Regions from separate parts of the Actinoalloteichus hymeniacidonis genome, predicted to be linked through region 2. Evidence: predicted binding sites of a transcription regulator. Region 2 holds the regulator's gene; each other region holds the start of a gene.
The links. The regulator LexA, encoded in region 2, represses DNA repair genes until DNA is damaged. The targets are predictions, from matches to a motif close to CGAACACGTGTTCG.
Positions count from the first base shown of each region.

Region 1: BKA25_RS11685 (Rv2578c family radical SAM protein) is a predicted target of LexA. The motif match lies at 2,572-2,585, and genes of this name have one in related genera.
Region 3: BKA25_RS24735 (BldC family transcriptional regulator) is a predicted target of LexA. The motif match lies at 1,612-1,625, and genes of this name have one in related genera.
Region 4: BKA25_RS05710 (SAV_6107 family HEPN domain-containing protein) is a predicted target of LexA. The motif match lies at 1,122-1,135, and genes of this name have one in related genera.

Region 1 covers NZ_JACHIS010000001.1:2,811,792-2,815,558, reverse strand. Annotated here, with positions in the region: gene BKA25_RS11690 (WD40/YVTN/BNR-like repeat-containing protein) at 1-1,454, shown strand, start outside; gene BKA25_RS11685 (Rv2578c family radical SAM protein) at 1,509-2,540, opposite strand; gene BKA25_RS11680 (VOC family protein) at 2,759-3,157, shown strand; gene BKA25_RS11675 (ArsR/SmtB family transcription factor) at 3,294-3,674, shown strand; gene BKA25_RS11670 (DUF4231 domain-containing protein) at 3,691-3,767, opposite strand, start outside.
Region 2 covers NZ_JACHIS010000001.1:4,484,970-4,488,736, forward strand. Annotated here, with positions in the region: gene BKA25_RS18620 (vitamin B12-dependent ribonucleotide reductase) at 1-47, opposite strand, end outside; gene nrdR (transcriptional regulator NrdR) at 222-704, opposite strand; gene BKA25_RS28455 (LysM peptidoglycan-binding domain-containing protein) at 920-1,417, opposite strand; gene lexA (transcriptional repressor LexA) at 1,668-2,396, shown strand; gene BKA25_RS18640 (hypothetical protein) at 2,477-3,634, opposite strand; gene hflX (GTPase HflX) at 3,564-3,767, opposite strand, start outside.
Region 3 covers NZ_JACHIS010000001.1:5,807,494-5,811,260, reverse strand. Annotated here, with positions in the region: gene BKA25_RS24745 (MinD/ParA family ATP-binding protein) at 1-832, shown strand, start outside; gene BKA25_RS24740 (hypothetical protein) at 876-1,097, opposite strand; gene BKA25_RS24735 (BldC family transcriptional regulator) at 1,257-1,490, opposite strand; gene BKA25_RS24730 (Lrp/AsnC family transcriptional regulator) at 1,752-2,234, shown strand; gene BKA25_RS24725 (DUF4229 domain-containing protein) at 2,245-2,601, shown strand; gene cds1 (L-cysteine desulfhydrase Cds1) at 2,711-3,767, shown strand, end outside.
Region 4 covers NZ_JACHIS010000001.1:1,259,120-1,262,886, forward strand. Annotated here, with positions in the region: gene BKA25_RS05700 (GNAT family N-acetyltransferase) at 1-503, opposite strand, end outside; gene BKA25_RS05705 (YbaK/EbsC family protein) at 557-1,054, opposite strand; gene BKA25_RS05710 (SAV_6107 family HEPN domain-containing protein) at 1,185-1,655, shown strand; gene BKA25_RS05715 (maleylpyruvate isomerase N-terminal domain-containing protein) at 1,652-2,434, shown strand; gene BKA25_RS05720 (Lhr family helicase) at 2,525-3,767, opposite strand, start outside.

The DNA.
Region 1 (3,767 bases), 1.7 Mb from region 2:
ATGTCAACGGCTTCCTCTACATCGCGACGAGCGACACCGGCGGTCCCTACGACGGCGCATCGGGCGATGTCTGGAAGTACGCCACCGATTCCGGTGAGTGGACCCAGATCAGTCCCATTCCCTCCGGCGAGGAGGGCGCGGACTTCGGTTACAGCGGACTCACCATCGACCGGCAGAATCCCGGCACCCTGATGGTCGCCAGCCAGCTGCTGTGGTGGCCGGACATCGTGATCTTCCGCTCCACCGATGGCGGCGAGACCTGGACCCGCGCCTGGGACTGGACGAACTACCCGGAGCGTTCCTTCCGCTACGAGTTGGACATCTCCGAGGTGCCCTGGTTGGACTTCGCAACCGATCCCGCACCACCCGAGGTCACGCCGAAGCTGGGCTGGATGACCGAGGCGCTGGAAATCGACCCCTTCGACTCCGACCGGATGATGTACGGCACCGGAGCGACGATCTACGGCACCGAGAACCTTTCCGACTGGGATGCGGGTGGTCAGATCACCATCGAACCGATGGTCGGCGGCCTGGAGGAGACCGCGGTCCTCGATCTCGCCAGCCCGCCCAGCGGGGCGCCGTTGCTCAGCGCACTGGGCGACATCGCAGGCTTCCGGCACGACGACCTGGACGCCGTTCCCGAGCGGATGTTCTCCAGCCCGAACTTCAGCAGCACCACCAGCCTGGACTTCGCCGAGAACAACCCGGATTTCGTGGTGCGGTCCGGCCATGCCGACGGGGTCAGCCGGGCGGCGTTCTCCAATGACGGCGGTTCCAGCTGGTATCCGGCCAGCAGTGAGCCCAGCGGTGTGACCGGCGGCGGGACCATCGCCGCCGCAGCCGACGGCAATTCCGTCGTGTGGAGCCCGGAGGGCGCCGGAGTGCACCGTGGAGACAACAGCGGCAGCTCCTGGACCGCCGCCACGGGTATCCCGAACGGGGCAGTGGTCGAGGCGGATCGCGTCGACCCGGACACCTTCTACGGGGCGGCCGACGGGCGGTTCTATGTGAGCACCGACGGCGGCGCAAGCTTCACCGCAGGCGCCTCGGGGCTGCCCACCGGGAACGTCAAGTTCACGACGCTGCCGGAGCGGGCGGGTGAGATCTGGCTCGCGGGCGACGGCGGGCTGGTCCGCTCCACCGACGGCGGTGCGACGTTCACCGAGGTGGCAGGCGTCGCCAATGCACGCAACATCGCACATGGTGCGGCGGCCCCCGGGCAGGACCACCCGGCGCTGTACCTGGTCGGCGAGGTCGACGGCGTCGAAGGCGTGTTCCGCTCCGACGATGCGGGCGGTGCCTGGGTCCGTATCAACGACGACCAGCATCAGTTCGGCAACATGGGCGAGGCGCTCAGCGGCGACCCCCGCGTCTATGGGCGGGTCTATCTGGGCACCAACGGCCGTGGCATCCAGATCGGCGAGCAGGCGGGAGCCCAGCCCTCGGGCGGGTGATTCCCCCGGCGACATCGAACCGAGGGCGGCGGGCCGAAGACTCGCCGCCCTCGGCTACAGCAGGGTGAGCTGGTCGCCGGTCGTGGGTGGCGGCTCGACGGCACGCGGCCGGGATCTCGGCCGCAGCCCCCGCGCGGCGACCATGCCGCGTACCTGCTCGGTGATCCGCTGCTGATAGGACTTCGGGGCGTAGCTGCTCGCCCGATAGAGCTCCTCGTACAACGGCAGCAGTCCGGGGAAATCACTGCTCAGCCAGCGGTGGTACCACTCGCGGGCCCCGGGACGCAGATGCAGGATCAGCGGAGTGACCGAGGCGGCCCCTGCGTCGACCAACGCGGCCACGGTCTCCTCCAGCTGTTCCGGCGCATCGCTGAGTCCCGGCAGGATCGGGGCCATCAACACCGAGACCGCGATACCGCGATCGGCGAAGCGGCGGACCACGTCCAACCGGCGTTGCGGTGCGGGCGTCCCCGGTTCCACCGAGCGCCACAGCGCTTCGTCGACCGAGCCCACCGATACGGCGATGGACACCTCGCTCTGCCGGGCGGCATCGACGATCAGGTCGAGGTCGCGCAGGATCAGGGTGCCCTTGGTGAGGATCGAGAACGGGTTGGCCCGGTCGCGCAACGCCGTGATGATCTCGCGCATCAGCCCATAGCGGCCCTCGGCTCGCTGGTAGGGGTCGGTGTTGGTGCCCATCGCGATCGAGTCGCCGCGCCAGCGGGGGTGCGCCAGTTCTCGACGCAGCAGCGATCCGGCGTTGACCTTGACGATGATCTTGCTGTCGAAGTCGTGGCCCGCGTCGAGGTCGAGGTAGGTGTGGGTGTTGCGTGCGAAGCAGTACCGGCAGGCATGCCCGCAGCCTCGATACGGGTTGACCGTCCACCCGAAGGGCATCCGCGATCCCGGGGCGACGCGGTTGATGATGGTCTTGGCCGTGATCTCGATGGCCATCGCCTCGCCGTCGGTCCCGGCGTCGATCGGAATCGGCGGCGGCAGCCGGAGACCGCCACGCCCGCTCCCCCGCGCGATGCCACCCCGACCGGTCACCTCCAAGGGCAGCGCCTGAGCACCACCTTCGTCCATTCGTCGCTCGTCCCACCGCATACCCTGGATTCGAACATACATTCGAATAGCCGTCCACTGTCCACCCGGGACGACCGCGACGGACGGCGTTGCATCATTCTTTGCTTATATAAGCTACAGGTATTAACCTGGGGTGGCTCCGACCGCCGCCCGACCCGGTGCCGCGCAGTCCGGAGCGCCAGATCAGCCAGCAGCCGCACCCGACCGGGAGGCAATCGATGCTCAGAATCACCGTCACCAGCCTGTTCGTCGCCGACCAAGCCAAGGCGCTCGACTTCTACACGCGTGTCCTCGGCTTCCTGCCCAAGACCGACGAGCCCGCAGGCGGCGCACGCTGGCTCACTGTCGTCTCCCCCGCCGACCCCGATGGTGTCGAGCTGCTCCTGGAGCCCAACAGCAACCCGATCGCGGGCACCTATCAGCAGGCACTGCGCGAGGCGAACATCCCGGCCACGATCTTCGGAGTCGAGGACGCGGTCGCCGAGTACGAGCGTCTGCGCGGCCTCGGCGTCGAGTTCGTCAGCCCGCCGGACCCGACTCAGCCGGTGATCATGGCCGTCCTCGACGACACCTGCGGCAATCTGATCGGCATCGTGCAGCAGCCCAGCGCCGGCTGACCCGCCGTCCGAACGCGGCCGTGATCGACCCGTCACGGATGGTCGATCAGGTCGCGGCGGACCGGCCCCGGGCCGGGATCGCCTGCCGCATTTCACGCTTGACTTATCCGAAGCCAGGTTGGAAGGCTGGGCGATCATGCACGCGTTCGACGTCCTGGGAGATCCGGTACGCCGCCGGATCCTGGAGCTTCTCGCCGAGGGAGAGCAGGCGGCGGGCGAGGTCAGCACGGTGGTCCAGCAGGAGTTCGGCATCTCCCAGCCCGGGGTCTCCCAGCACCTTCGGGTACTGCGGGAAAACGGTTTCACCCGGGTGCGGGCCGTGGGAGCCCGCAGGCTCTACTCCGTGGACCCCGAGCCGCTGCGGGAGGTCGACGGCTGGCTGGAGCGCTACCGGCGCTTCTGGAACCAACCGCTGGACGCACTGGCGACCGAGCTGGCCCGAGGCAAACGGGAACGCCGCAAGCAGGCAGCCGACCGAATCGCCGACGACGAGCCCGGAGCGGCCTCGGGCGGCTGAGTGATCCGCCGTCGCCTCAGCGGGTCCGGGCCGAGGGGAAACGTAATTCGGCGAAGTAGTCCTCCGACTCCCGCGCCCGGACCTCCCGTACCC
Region 2 (3,767 bases):
TTGGCCCGCTTGGACCGTGCCGGTGCACTCCCGACGGTCTCTGTCATGCCGCTCACTCTCAATTCTCCTGGGTCGGTCGGCGATCCCCGCGCACGCCCCGGCCCGGCTCGTTCCGCACTTTGTCGTCGCTCATCGCCGCCCCGGGCCTGGTAGGCCCGGGGCGGTACCGCACTGTGATGTCCCTGTCCCGCCGAGAGGGCGGACGGCCCTCTCGCGGTCGATCAGTTCGCCGTGGTGTTCTCGGGCGATCTGGAATCCGAAGCCGCCGTCCGCAGGTCGGCGATCTCCTTCTCGAAGTCCTCCGCCGACGAGAAGGATCGATAGACGCTCGCGAAACGCAGGTACGCGACTTCGTCGAGGCTGCGCAGCGGGCTGAGGATCGCCAACCCAACCTCATGGCTGGGGACCTCGGCGCTGCCGGTCGCCCGGATCACTTCCTCCACCCGGTGCGCCAGTTGTTGAAGGGCGTCCTCGTCGACCGGCCTGCCCTGGCAGGCGCGGCGCACGCCTCGGACGACCTTGTCCCTGCTGAAGGGCTCGGTGACCCCGGATCGCTTGACCACCGCGAGGACCGACTCCTCGACCGTGGTGAATCGCCGTCCGCAGTCCGAGCAGGATCGCCTACGCCGAATCGCCTGGCCTTCCTCGACCTCGCGGGAGTCGACGACTCGCGAGTCGGGGTGCCTGCAAAACGGACACCGCACGATCCATCACCTCTGCATATCCGGTTGCCGAGAACAGCCCGTGTCGTTCCTGCCACCAAGCCTGTACAAGCTGTGGCCAAAACCCAACCTGTGGACCCACTGAGTAAGTGCAACCACTAGATGTTGGGGTAGAACCTAGGCTCCACCGGATCGGATTGCAAGTCGACAGACCGTGCGCCACGCCGGTGTCGACAGCCGACGCGCGCAGCCCTCGATCAGTGGTTCCCGACGCCCGTTCCCGCCGGAACGCGCAGCACTCGACCGACGCGTAAGTCGGCGGCATCGGGCCCGTTGAGCAGCTTGATCCTGGCCACGACCTCACCCTGCGGGCTCTCGGGAACGGTACGCCTGGCGATCGACCACAGCGTCTCTCCCGCGCCGACGAGCGTGGTAGTCGTCGCGGCCGGCACGGAATTCACCGGGATGGGCTGCGTCACTCGCCCGAGGATGCCGAGGACGAGCAGCACCGACACCACGGCACAGACAACGGCCGCCATAGACGACCGGCGACCGACACGGTCCACACCCCGGCGCCCGGCGCGAGCGATGCCCACCGCGCAGGACGGCTCATCGCGCACGGCCGTACCCTTCGCCAGCAATCGCTCGGTGGGACGCCGGACTCGTCGCGGTCGTACCTGCTCACGACCGCGTTCCTGCCGGGGCAGCGCAGAGGGATGAAGCGGGTGGCGCACGGCGTTGGAGGGGATGGTCACGAGTCCTCCTACGAAGATCTCTCATATTCGAACAGGTGTTCGATAGAACTCTCGTTCGAATTTCTACCACCGCATTCGCGGCAGAGCCAGCCCAGCGGGAGAATTCCTTCGAACAGGTGTTTGATCTTGCGAAGGAGGCGAGTTACCGTTGTGGTCACTTCACGGCTTCAAGATCTCACCAATGACTAAGGCGGGCACCCCATAACGGGTGTCGAGAGCGTGGCCTGTGCGACAGGCCGGGAGGCACGAGATGGCACGCAGGACGACGGCGCAGGACACCGGCGGCGAACGCGAAAACGCGACGGTGCGTGCACTATCCGAGCAGTCCGAGACCCTGACCGCAGTCGAGGAATTGACTCCGAGGCAACGTCGAGTACTCGAGGTCATCCGTGAATGGGTGGATCGGCAGGGATATCCGCCGAGTGTGCGCGAGATCGGCGAGGCAGTCGGTTTGACCTCGACCTCCTCGGTCGCCCACCAATTGAGGACGCTGGAGCGCAAGGGCTACCTCCGTAGGGACCCCAACCGACCCCGTGCGGTCGGAGTGCTGCCGGTCGAACGGATCCAGGCCGCCGACGTCGTCGCGGCGCCCGAGACGGACGGCGCCCCGGTCTACGTGCCGCTGCTGGGTCGGATCGCCGCAGGTGGCCCCATTCTGGCCGAGCAGGCCATCGAGGAGGTCTTCCCCCTGCCCAGGGAGATCGTCGGGGAGGGATCGCTGTTCCTACTCAAGGTGGCCGGTGACTCGATGATCGACGCCGCGATCACCGATGGCGACTGGGTCGTCGTCCGACAGCAACCCACAGCGGAGAACGGCGACGTCGTGGCCGCGATGATCGAGGGCGAGGCCACGGTGAAGACGTTCAAGCGCCGGGACGACCACGTGTGGCTGATGCCGCACAACGCCGCCTATGAGCCCATCCTCGGCGACGAGGCGAGCATTCTCGGCAAGGTGGTCGCGGTCCTGCGCAGGCTCTGACACCTGCTGCCAGCTCACCTAGCGGCCCCAGAGCACCGTTCGGGTGGATGAGCGCCCGCGTCGGGGGACGTCGAAGCCGGTCAACGCCGGGAGCGTCGCCGACCCCACCACCACACCAGACCCAATGCCACGGCCCCGGCGAGCAGGACGACGCCCCACTCCTGTTCGCTCGGCGCCTCGGCAGGCGCTGGTTCGCTCTCGGCCCCCTCCGGCTCGGTGTTCGACGGCGCGGTGGGCTCCTCGCGAGGTGGAACGGCCGCAGGCTCCCGACGCTCCAGCTCCGCCGCAAGCAGCCCGACGGCATCGGGGACGGCTCGGATCGGTTGGTCCGCCCCCTCCGAGCCGCTGAGCAGGGTCCCGTCCGGCTCGATGGCGACGGCCTCCCCTTGGGGCTCGTCGGGCAGCGGAATGCGCAACGGCTCGTTCTCCAGAGCAGTGGGCACATCACCGTCGGGCGCTGCGAACAGATACGCGTCGGTGTAGGTCCGCAGGGCGACGACCGAGCCATCGGGATGAACCGATCCCCCGGTCACCACAACGGAACCCACGAATCCCGGGATGGGCCCGCCAGGGGTATTCGAGCCTCTGATCCGGACCGAGCCGACGCGTTCCAACGGCACCGGGCCCGGGCTTTCCAACGCCTGCGCGGGACGATAGATCTCGGCGGGTCCCAACAATTCCTTGGTGACGATGTAGGGAATTCCGTCCGAGCCGATCAACAATGCCTCCGCATCGCGTGGCCCATCGGGATAGGTGAGCCGGTGCAGCGCGGACTGACCGTCGGGAGTCACGGAGATCAATGCGACGGTCTCGCGCCGCATTCGATTGTCACCCGTCTCGGCGACCCACAGCACTCCGTCCGGGGCCATCGCCAGATCGCCCACGTCATAGTGGTCGATTCCGGTGGTGAGGACCCGCTCGACGGAGCAATCCCGATTCAGCACGAAGACCTGCACGAAGGGATCGTGGTCGTTGACCACGTACCAGTGCTCGCCATCGGAGACCAACCCCGACAGCATGGTGATCGCCGGGTCGGTGATCACGCAGGAGGGCACCGGTTCCGGGACCACCACGGACGCCGATGCCATCGATCCCGCGCCCAGTGAGCCCGCCACCAGCCCCAACGCCGTCAGCAACGACAGCCATCGGAACCGGCGCCGGGCCGTCTTACACGAGTGCGTCGGCCAGTTCTGCGGCGAGACTGACGCCGACCCTGGCGCGAATCGTCGTGCCCTCATCAGAATGTCGCTCCTCGAGGACCTCGCCCTCGGCGTGAATACGCGCGGAGAGCCGACCGTTCGTGTAAGGCACGAATACCTCGACCAGGGAATCCGGCCGAGGAATGAGCTCGGCGATCCGTTCCTGGAGTGC
Region 3 (3,767 bases), 1.3 Mb from region 2:
CGGGGAGAGCCCCGCCGAGCGCAAGCGCCGCGAGCTGATCGCCCGGATCAACCAGCCCCTGCAGGGTTGTTACAAGATCGCGATGTTGAGCCTCAAGGGTGGCGTCGGCAAGACGACCACCACGGCCACGCTCGGATCGACCTTCGCCTCGCTGCGGGGTGACCGGGTGATCGCGGTGGACGCCAACCCCGACCGGGGAACGCTGAGCCAGAAGATCCCGCTGGAGACCACCGCCACGGTCCGCCATCTGTTGCGGGACGCGCAGCGCATTCGCAAGTACAGCGATGTGCGTGCCTACACCTCGCAGGGCCCCAGCAGGCTCGAGGTGCTGGCCAGCGAACAGGATCCGGCGGTCTCCGAGGCGTTCAGCGAGGACGACTACCGACGTTCGGTGACCCTGCTCGAACACTTCTACAACGTGGTCCTCACCGACTGCGGAACCGGCCTGATGCACTCGGCGATGCGTGGCGTGCTGGACGTCGCCGATTCGCTGATCATCGTGTCGTCCGGTTCCATCGACGGGGCGCGTAGCGCTTCGGCGACGCTGGACTGGCTGGACGCGCACGGCTACCGCAACCTGGTCTCCCGCTCGGTCGCGGTGATCAACTCGGTGCGGCCGGGGTCCGGCAAGGTCGACTTGGACAAGCTCACCCAGCACTTCGCGGCCCGCTGCCGCGCGGTCTGCCGGGTTCCGTTCGACGCGCATCTCGAAGAGGGCGCGGAGATCGAATTGGACCGTCTCGCGCCGGACACCCGGCTGGGACTGCTGGAACTCGCCGCCACGGTGGCAGACGACTTCCCGCAGGCGGTCAGCCGGGCACGTACCAGCTGACCGGCCACGGTGGGCCCGCCGACCACGGGCTGATCGGCCCTGGTCAGGCGGGCGGGTTTCCCTCGTCCTGATCGGTTCCGCGTTGCTTGCGCATGCGGTCCTCCCACTGCTGTTGCGCCAGCTTGCGGAGGAACTCGGGATCATCATCGGGCGCGAGGGGTCCAGGCTGACGAGGCCTGGTCGCTCCCACCCGTTCCGATGCGAACGCACGCCACAGCAGTACGGCGACACTGAGCACGCCGATCGCCGCGAGCAGGTACAGCACGGGCGCCACCTCCTTCTCCTCCTGCGAGGTTAACCCGTCTCCGCACAGTCGCGGTCGGCCCCCACCGGCAGTGGGGGTGGAGGAGAAGGTGTGGGTTCGCGCCGCTGCCTGCTCGACCGTGCTATTCGGCGGCGTTCGGCGGCGGTCTATCGATCCGTCTCAGTGCAGCGTGACCGGCGAGCTGGCTTCGCGCGTGAGATTCGACAACAGGGCCTTCACCTCGGATTCGCGAAACCGGCGATGACCGCCGGGCGTCCGAATCGATCCGATCCGACCGGCGGTGGCCCAGCGGGTCACCGTCTTCGGGTCAACGCGGAACATCGAGGCGACTTCGCCAGGGGTCAGCAGCCGGTCGGCGGAATACTGCTCGACGTGTTGGACGGACCCAGTCACAGGTGACCTCCCCAGAATGCAGCGCCAACCGAGGCATCGGGTCGGTTCGGGTACCCGGCGGTGGGCGCTTGATGAATCCGGCGTTACCGGAACAATCCTGACAGCTCGCCCCCCAGGTACTCGAACGCTTGTGCGTAGGTAAAGGGAAGGTAAGGGACGAACTGCTCGGTTCGGACGTCGGATCTCGTGCGTTCGTCTCGTTGCGCGGCCACCCATAGGGGCGAGTCGATAGCGGTCACCGGTACGGGAGAATCCCAAAGCATGGACAGTGTGGACCGGCGGATCATCGCGGCGCTACGGGTTAACGGGCGCGCAACCTACGCGGACCTGGGCAGACAGGTGGGATTGTCCGCGTCCGCAGTCCATGAGCGGGTGGGAAAACTGGAATCCGCGGGCGTGATCACGGGCTACCACGCCGTGGTCGACCCCAGGACCGTCGGACTCGGGGTGACCGCGCTGGTGGGCATCCAGCCCAGTGATGTGGGCGACGACGAGCAGATCGCCGACGCGCTGGGGCGGCTCGCCGAGGTCGAATCCTGTTACGCGGTCGCGGGAGACGAGGCCTTCGTCGTCAAGATCAGGGTGGCGACCATGGACGACCTGGAGCGCGCCCTGGGACGACTCCGGCGGATCGAGGGGGTGGCCCGCACCAGGACCACCGTGGTGCTCTCGACTCGCTTCGAGGGCCGACCGAACGATCCCGACGAGCAATGGGCCGCCACACCCGCTCGACTCGATCCGTAGTCTCGACGACGTGAGCTCGAATGATGCTGTGGCCGGCAGGGTCACCGATGAGGCCGAAACGCCGCAGGACGCCGCGCCCGCCCGCAAGAGCAGACTCGCCGTCGATCTGACGATCTACACGGCGGCCAGATTGTTGGCGGTGGCCGTTCCGGCGGGCCTGTTGATCATGATCGACACCCCCGTGCTGGTGGCCTTCGCGGTCGCGCTGGTGCTCGGCCTCGGGTTGTCGCTGGTTCTGCTTCGACCGTTGCGGGCCAAGGTCGCGGTGGGCATCGACGAGTACACCGCGCGTCGACGTGCCGCCCGGCAGGAGCTGGAGGCTCAGCTGCGCGGCGAGGATCGGCCACGCGGCTCAAGCGCGCCCTGAAGTCGGCCCCCGAGCGCTCCGGGTCTGGTCGCCGGACCCGCGCCGAGATGGGGTAGGGATGTCGGCCGATCGGCCCCGGCGGCACCGGACCGGGTAGTACAGTGCCGCCGTGACCGTTGTCGATCGCTGTAGCCCGGTGAACCGAAGCTGGGCCAGCGAGGCGGTGCGCATCATCGAGGCGGATGCCAATCGCAGCGCGGACACCCATCTACTGCGGTACCCGCTGCCGATGGACTGGGGAATCGACCTCTATCTCAAGGACGAGTCGACCCATCCGACCGGCTCACTCAAACACCGGCTGGCCCGTTCGCTGTTCCTCTATGCGCTCTGCAACGGGTGGATCAACGCGGACACCGTCATCATCGAGGCGTCCTCGGGTTCCACCGCCGTATCGGAGGCGTATTTCGCTCGTCTGCTCGGCCTGCGTTTCATCGCGGTGATGCCGAGATCGACGAGCAGACAGAAGATCGCGCTGATCGAACGCGAGGGCGGCCGCTGTCATTTCGTCGACTCGCCGGATGCGATCTACCGCGAGGCCAGACGGCTCGCCACCGAACTCGATGGGCACTACCTGGACCAGTTCACGCACGCAGAGCGCGCCACGGACTGGCGGGGCAACAACAACATCGCCGAATCGGTGTTCGAGCAGATGGCCCTGGAGTCCCATCCCGAACCCGCCTGGATCGTGGTCGGGGCGGGCACCGGCGGTACCAGCGCGACCATCGGACGCTATATCCGCTACCGCAGGCACGACACCCGGCTGGCCGTGGTCGACCCGGAGCACTCCGTCTTCTTCGACGCCTGGCGGACCGGGAATCCGGCGCTGGTCGGCAATCGCGGTTCGATGATCGAGGGCATCGGGCGGCCCAGGGTCGAACCGTCCTTCGTCGGCCAGGTCATCGACCGGATGATCAAGGTCCCCGATGCGGCGTCGATCGCGACGATCCGGTACGTCGCCGACATCCTGGGCAGAAGGGTCGGCGGCTCGACGGGAACGAATCTCTGGGGTGCCTTCCAACTCATCGGGCAACTGCGTGCGCGGGGGCGCACCGGCAGCGTGGTGACCCTGCTGTGTGACGGCGGGGAGCGCTACGCCCACACCTATTTCGCCGACGACTGGGTTGCGGAGCAGGGCATGGATCTCGGGCCCTACACCGAGACGCTGG
Region 4 (3,767 bases), 3.2 Mb from region 2:
GGGAGCGGCCTGCCGAGCACCGCGAACGGGCGTGGGTCGCCCGCGAAGCGGTAGTTGCGCAGGACGTCCTCGAACCCGACTCGGCGGTACAACTGCCACGCCCGGCTCGGACCCTCCGGGGTGGACAACAGCACCTGAGCGCCGATGGCCTCGTCCAGCAGCATCCGCAGCAGGGCCTCGCCGATGCCCCGGCCCTGAGTGCCCGGCAGGACGTGGAGTTCGGTGAGTTCGAAGTAGTCGCGAAGCCAGTACCGCGCTCCATCGGCGTCGCCGGTGTCGAGCAGTCCGTGGTGCACCTGTTCGTACCACCATTGGCCGGGGGCGCCCCGATAGCCGTAGGCCACGCCGACCATGTCGCCCCGGCGATCGACGGCGGCGACGCCGCGCCAGCCCTCTCGGGCGGCGTGTCCCAGCCAGGTCGGCCCGCGATGGTGCATGGCGCTGGGCGGGTACCGCATCGCGGTGACGTAGACGTGCAGCGCCTCACCGAGTCGGGATTGCATCTCTTCGGGTGACAATTCGATGAGACGTTCCCAGTCCGCGGTTGCCGCTGCGCTCACGAGGTGGGACTCCCGGTCGCCGCGACGTCGAGCACGCGGCCGCCGGTCAGCCGGACCAGCTCCTCGAAGGTGGAGGGGTACACGGCCTTGGGGTGACCTGCGGCCGCCCAGATCACCGGGTACTGCTGGAGGGCGGCGTCGATCAGCGTGGTGATCGGCACGGGATGGCCGACCGGGGAGACACCGCCGATCACCTGGCCGGTGTGCAGTCGGACGTAGTCGGGCTTGGCGCGGCCGACCTGCTGCGCTCCGATCGCGGAGGCCAGCAGCGTGGTGTCGGCGCGATGCGCGCCGGAGGTGAGCGCCAACAACGGAGCCGGACCGGCGTCGAAGATCAGGCTGTTGGCGATGGCGCCGACGTCGACGCCTACCGCGTCGGCCGCCTGGGCCGCCGTTTTGACATCGGATTCCAGGATCCGGATGCGCTGTGCCGATTCGTCGAGACCTGCCGCGATCAACGCCGCCGCGACCCGCTGTATACCAGGGTGCTCCATCGGGCTCACCCATTCATCAGATCACGTCTGGCGCGCCGCCGGCACCTCGGGTTACTGTGGAGGCATTCGAACATCAGTTCGAATTCTGTTCTGACTCGTCCTCGCGAGCAAGCTATCTCCGGAGGCCGCCGTGTTCGTCCGATTCGACTCCGTCGTGACCCGTCCCGAGCCCGCCGATCAGGCTCTTGCGCTCGGGACGGTTCCTGCCGCGCGGCGTGTCCCCGTACCTCCCCCCTCGGCGCTCGACCTCCTTCGGCAGGCCCGCCTCGCTCTGGCCGAGGCGAGAGTCGCCGCCGACCATCACGACCGCTTCCTCGCGGCCTACCTGAGCGCGCTGCGGTCCGGCGCGGCCGTGCTCGCCACCAGGGCCCGCCCGGAGCCGGGGCTCGGCAGGCCGCGCAGCGTGTGGGGCCTGCTGGCCGGGGTCGCACCCGGATTGGCCGAGTGGGCGGGGTTCTTCGAGTCCTACGCCGCTCGCCGGGCCGCCGTGCAGGACGGCGAGCGCGACATCGTGTCGGTTCGCGACGCCGATGACCTCGAACGTCAGGTCCACGAGTTCACCCTGCTGGCCGAGGCGGCGGTATACGGGAGGCGGCGATGAGGCGAGTGACGGCCATCGACTACGAACGGTTCCTCGACGTCATGTGCATCGACGGAGAACGACTGGCGTCCTGCGTGGACAGTGCCCCCGGCGACAGCCCGGTTCCCGGCTGCCCCGGCCTGACCCTCGCCGAGACGGTGCAGCATCTCGGCGACGTCTATCGGTCCACCGCCGATCAGACCCGCCTCCCGAACAACCGAGAAGTCACCCCATCGAGTGGAATCAGGTCGTCGATTCCCGGCGATTCGGCCCGATTGGCCGCCTACCTGCGCGCCGGACTCGCCGAGGTCTCCGGGGAGCTGTCCGCCCACCGGCCGGAGGAACGGTGCGCCACCTGGTGGCCCGCCGATGCCAGCTTCGGTTTCTGGGCCCGCCGGTTGACCCACGAGACGATCGTGCACCGGGTCGACGTGCAGGCCGCGGCCGGACTCCGGCGGGACCACGTCGACACCGACATCGCGGTGGACGGCGTCGACGAGGTACTGACCCTGTGGTTCGACCACCAGCTCGGCGAGTTGGCGATCACCGCGTCCCGCGCGGCGACGGTGGCCGTGCGGACCGGCGGCCGGGCCTGGGTGGCCTATGCCGGCCCGACCGGCACCCGAGTGCGGGCGGTCGATCCGAATGCGGTCGGGCCGGTCGACGCGACGGTCTCCGGCGATCCATTCTCGGTCTACCTGTGGTTGTGGGGCAGGCTGCCGGACTGGACCGTCCGCTTCGAGGGCGACGCCGACGCCATCGCCCAGTTCTGGGTGCTGCTCAGCGTGGCCACCAGGTGACGACCGTTCGGGGCGACGCAGCGCCGCGTCGCCCCGAACGGCCACACCGGATTGCCGACGAGTCTCCGGGCCGATCGAAGACCGGTGAGGTCAGCCGCGTAGCCGCAGCCCCTTCGGGGTGCTGCGGAAACCCGCCTCGGTCAGCACGGCGGCCAGCCGCGAGCCCAACGCCTGCTCCCCATCGGTCCTGGTGAGCACCAAGGGCTCGACGCGGCCCGAGCGGACGACCGCCACCAACGCCGACGCCGCCAGCCGCAACTCCCGCTGCTCTTCGGTGAACGACAACAGGGATCGTCCGCCGCGCTCCACGTACAGCACCGCCTCGCCATCGACCGAGACGACCAGCGCGCCCGCCTTCCGACCCGGGCGGTGGGCACCGGCGCCGATCGGGGTCGGCCAGCCCAGGGCGGCGCCATACGGCTGCGCCGGGTCGGCCGCCGCCAGCACCAGTGCCCCCGGCGCACTCCTGTACCGGCCTGCTTCCCTGGACCACTCGCGCAGCCCGTCCACCGCGCCGGGCATTGCGAACTGGGCACCGCTCGGGCCCCGGACCAGCAGACCACGCCTGCACCGACCGGATTCCTCCATCGCCCGCAGCACCCGATACACCCCGGCGAAACCACCCGGCACCCGTTCGCCCTCCACGGAGCCCCTGGTGAGCACGCCGTGCCGAGCCAGCAGCGCCTCGGCCTGGGCATGTGCCCGCCGGGTCGGATCGGTCACCCGGACGGGCGCCAACGACCAGCGACCCGCGACCGTGGGCGGCCCGCCGGTGCCGGACAGCGGCCTGCCATGTCGGGTGGCCCGCAGCCCGGAACGGCGACCTCGGGGCGATACCGGTCGGGCTCGGTGGGTGGCGCCGCCACCGGAGATCAGCGCGCGCAGTCCGGCCAGCGTGTCGTTGGTGACCAACCCCGCCCAGACGAGTTCCCACAGCGCCGTGACGACCTCGCCCTCCGCGTGACGTGGCTCGCCGCGCTCCGCCGTCCACGTGCCGAGCCGGTCTACCAGGGTGCGGAAGAACAGCCCGCCCGGTTCCAACGCCGCGAGCACCGCCCGATGCAGTTCGGTGTCGAGACCCGGGTCCTCGACGGGAGGCGGGAGCACCAGCTCGGCGAGATCGGCGGGCGCCAATGCCAGCCAACCGTCGTTGCCGCCCAGCGCGCCCGCACCGCACCAGATGACCTCCCCGGCCGAGGTCAGCTCGTCGAGGGCGGCCGGTAGATAACCGGGCAACCGGGTGCCCATGATCATCGATTCCAGCGCGCTCGCGGGCAGCGGTGCGCCCGCCAGCTGCTCGATCACGGCCAAGACGTCGTCGGCGGTCGCCACG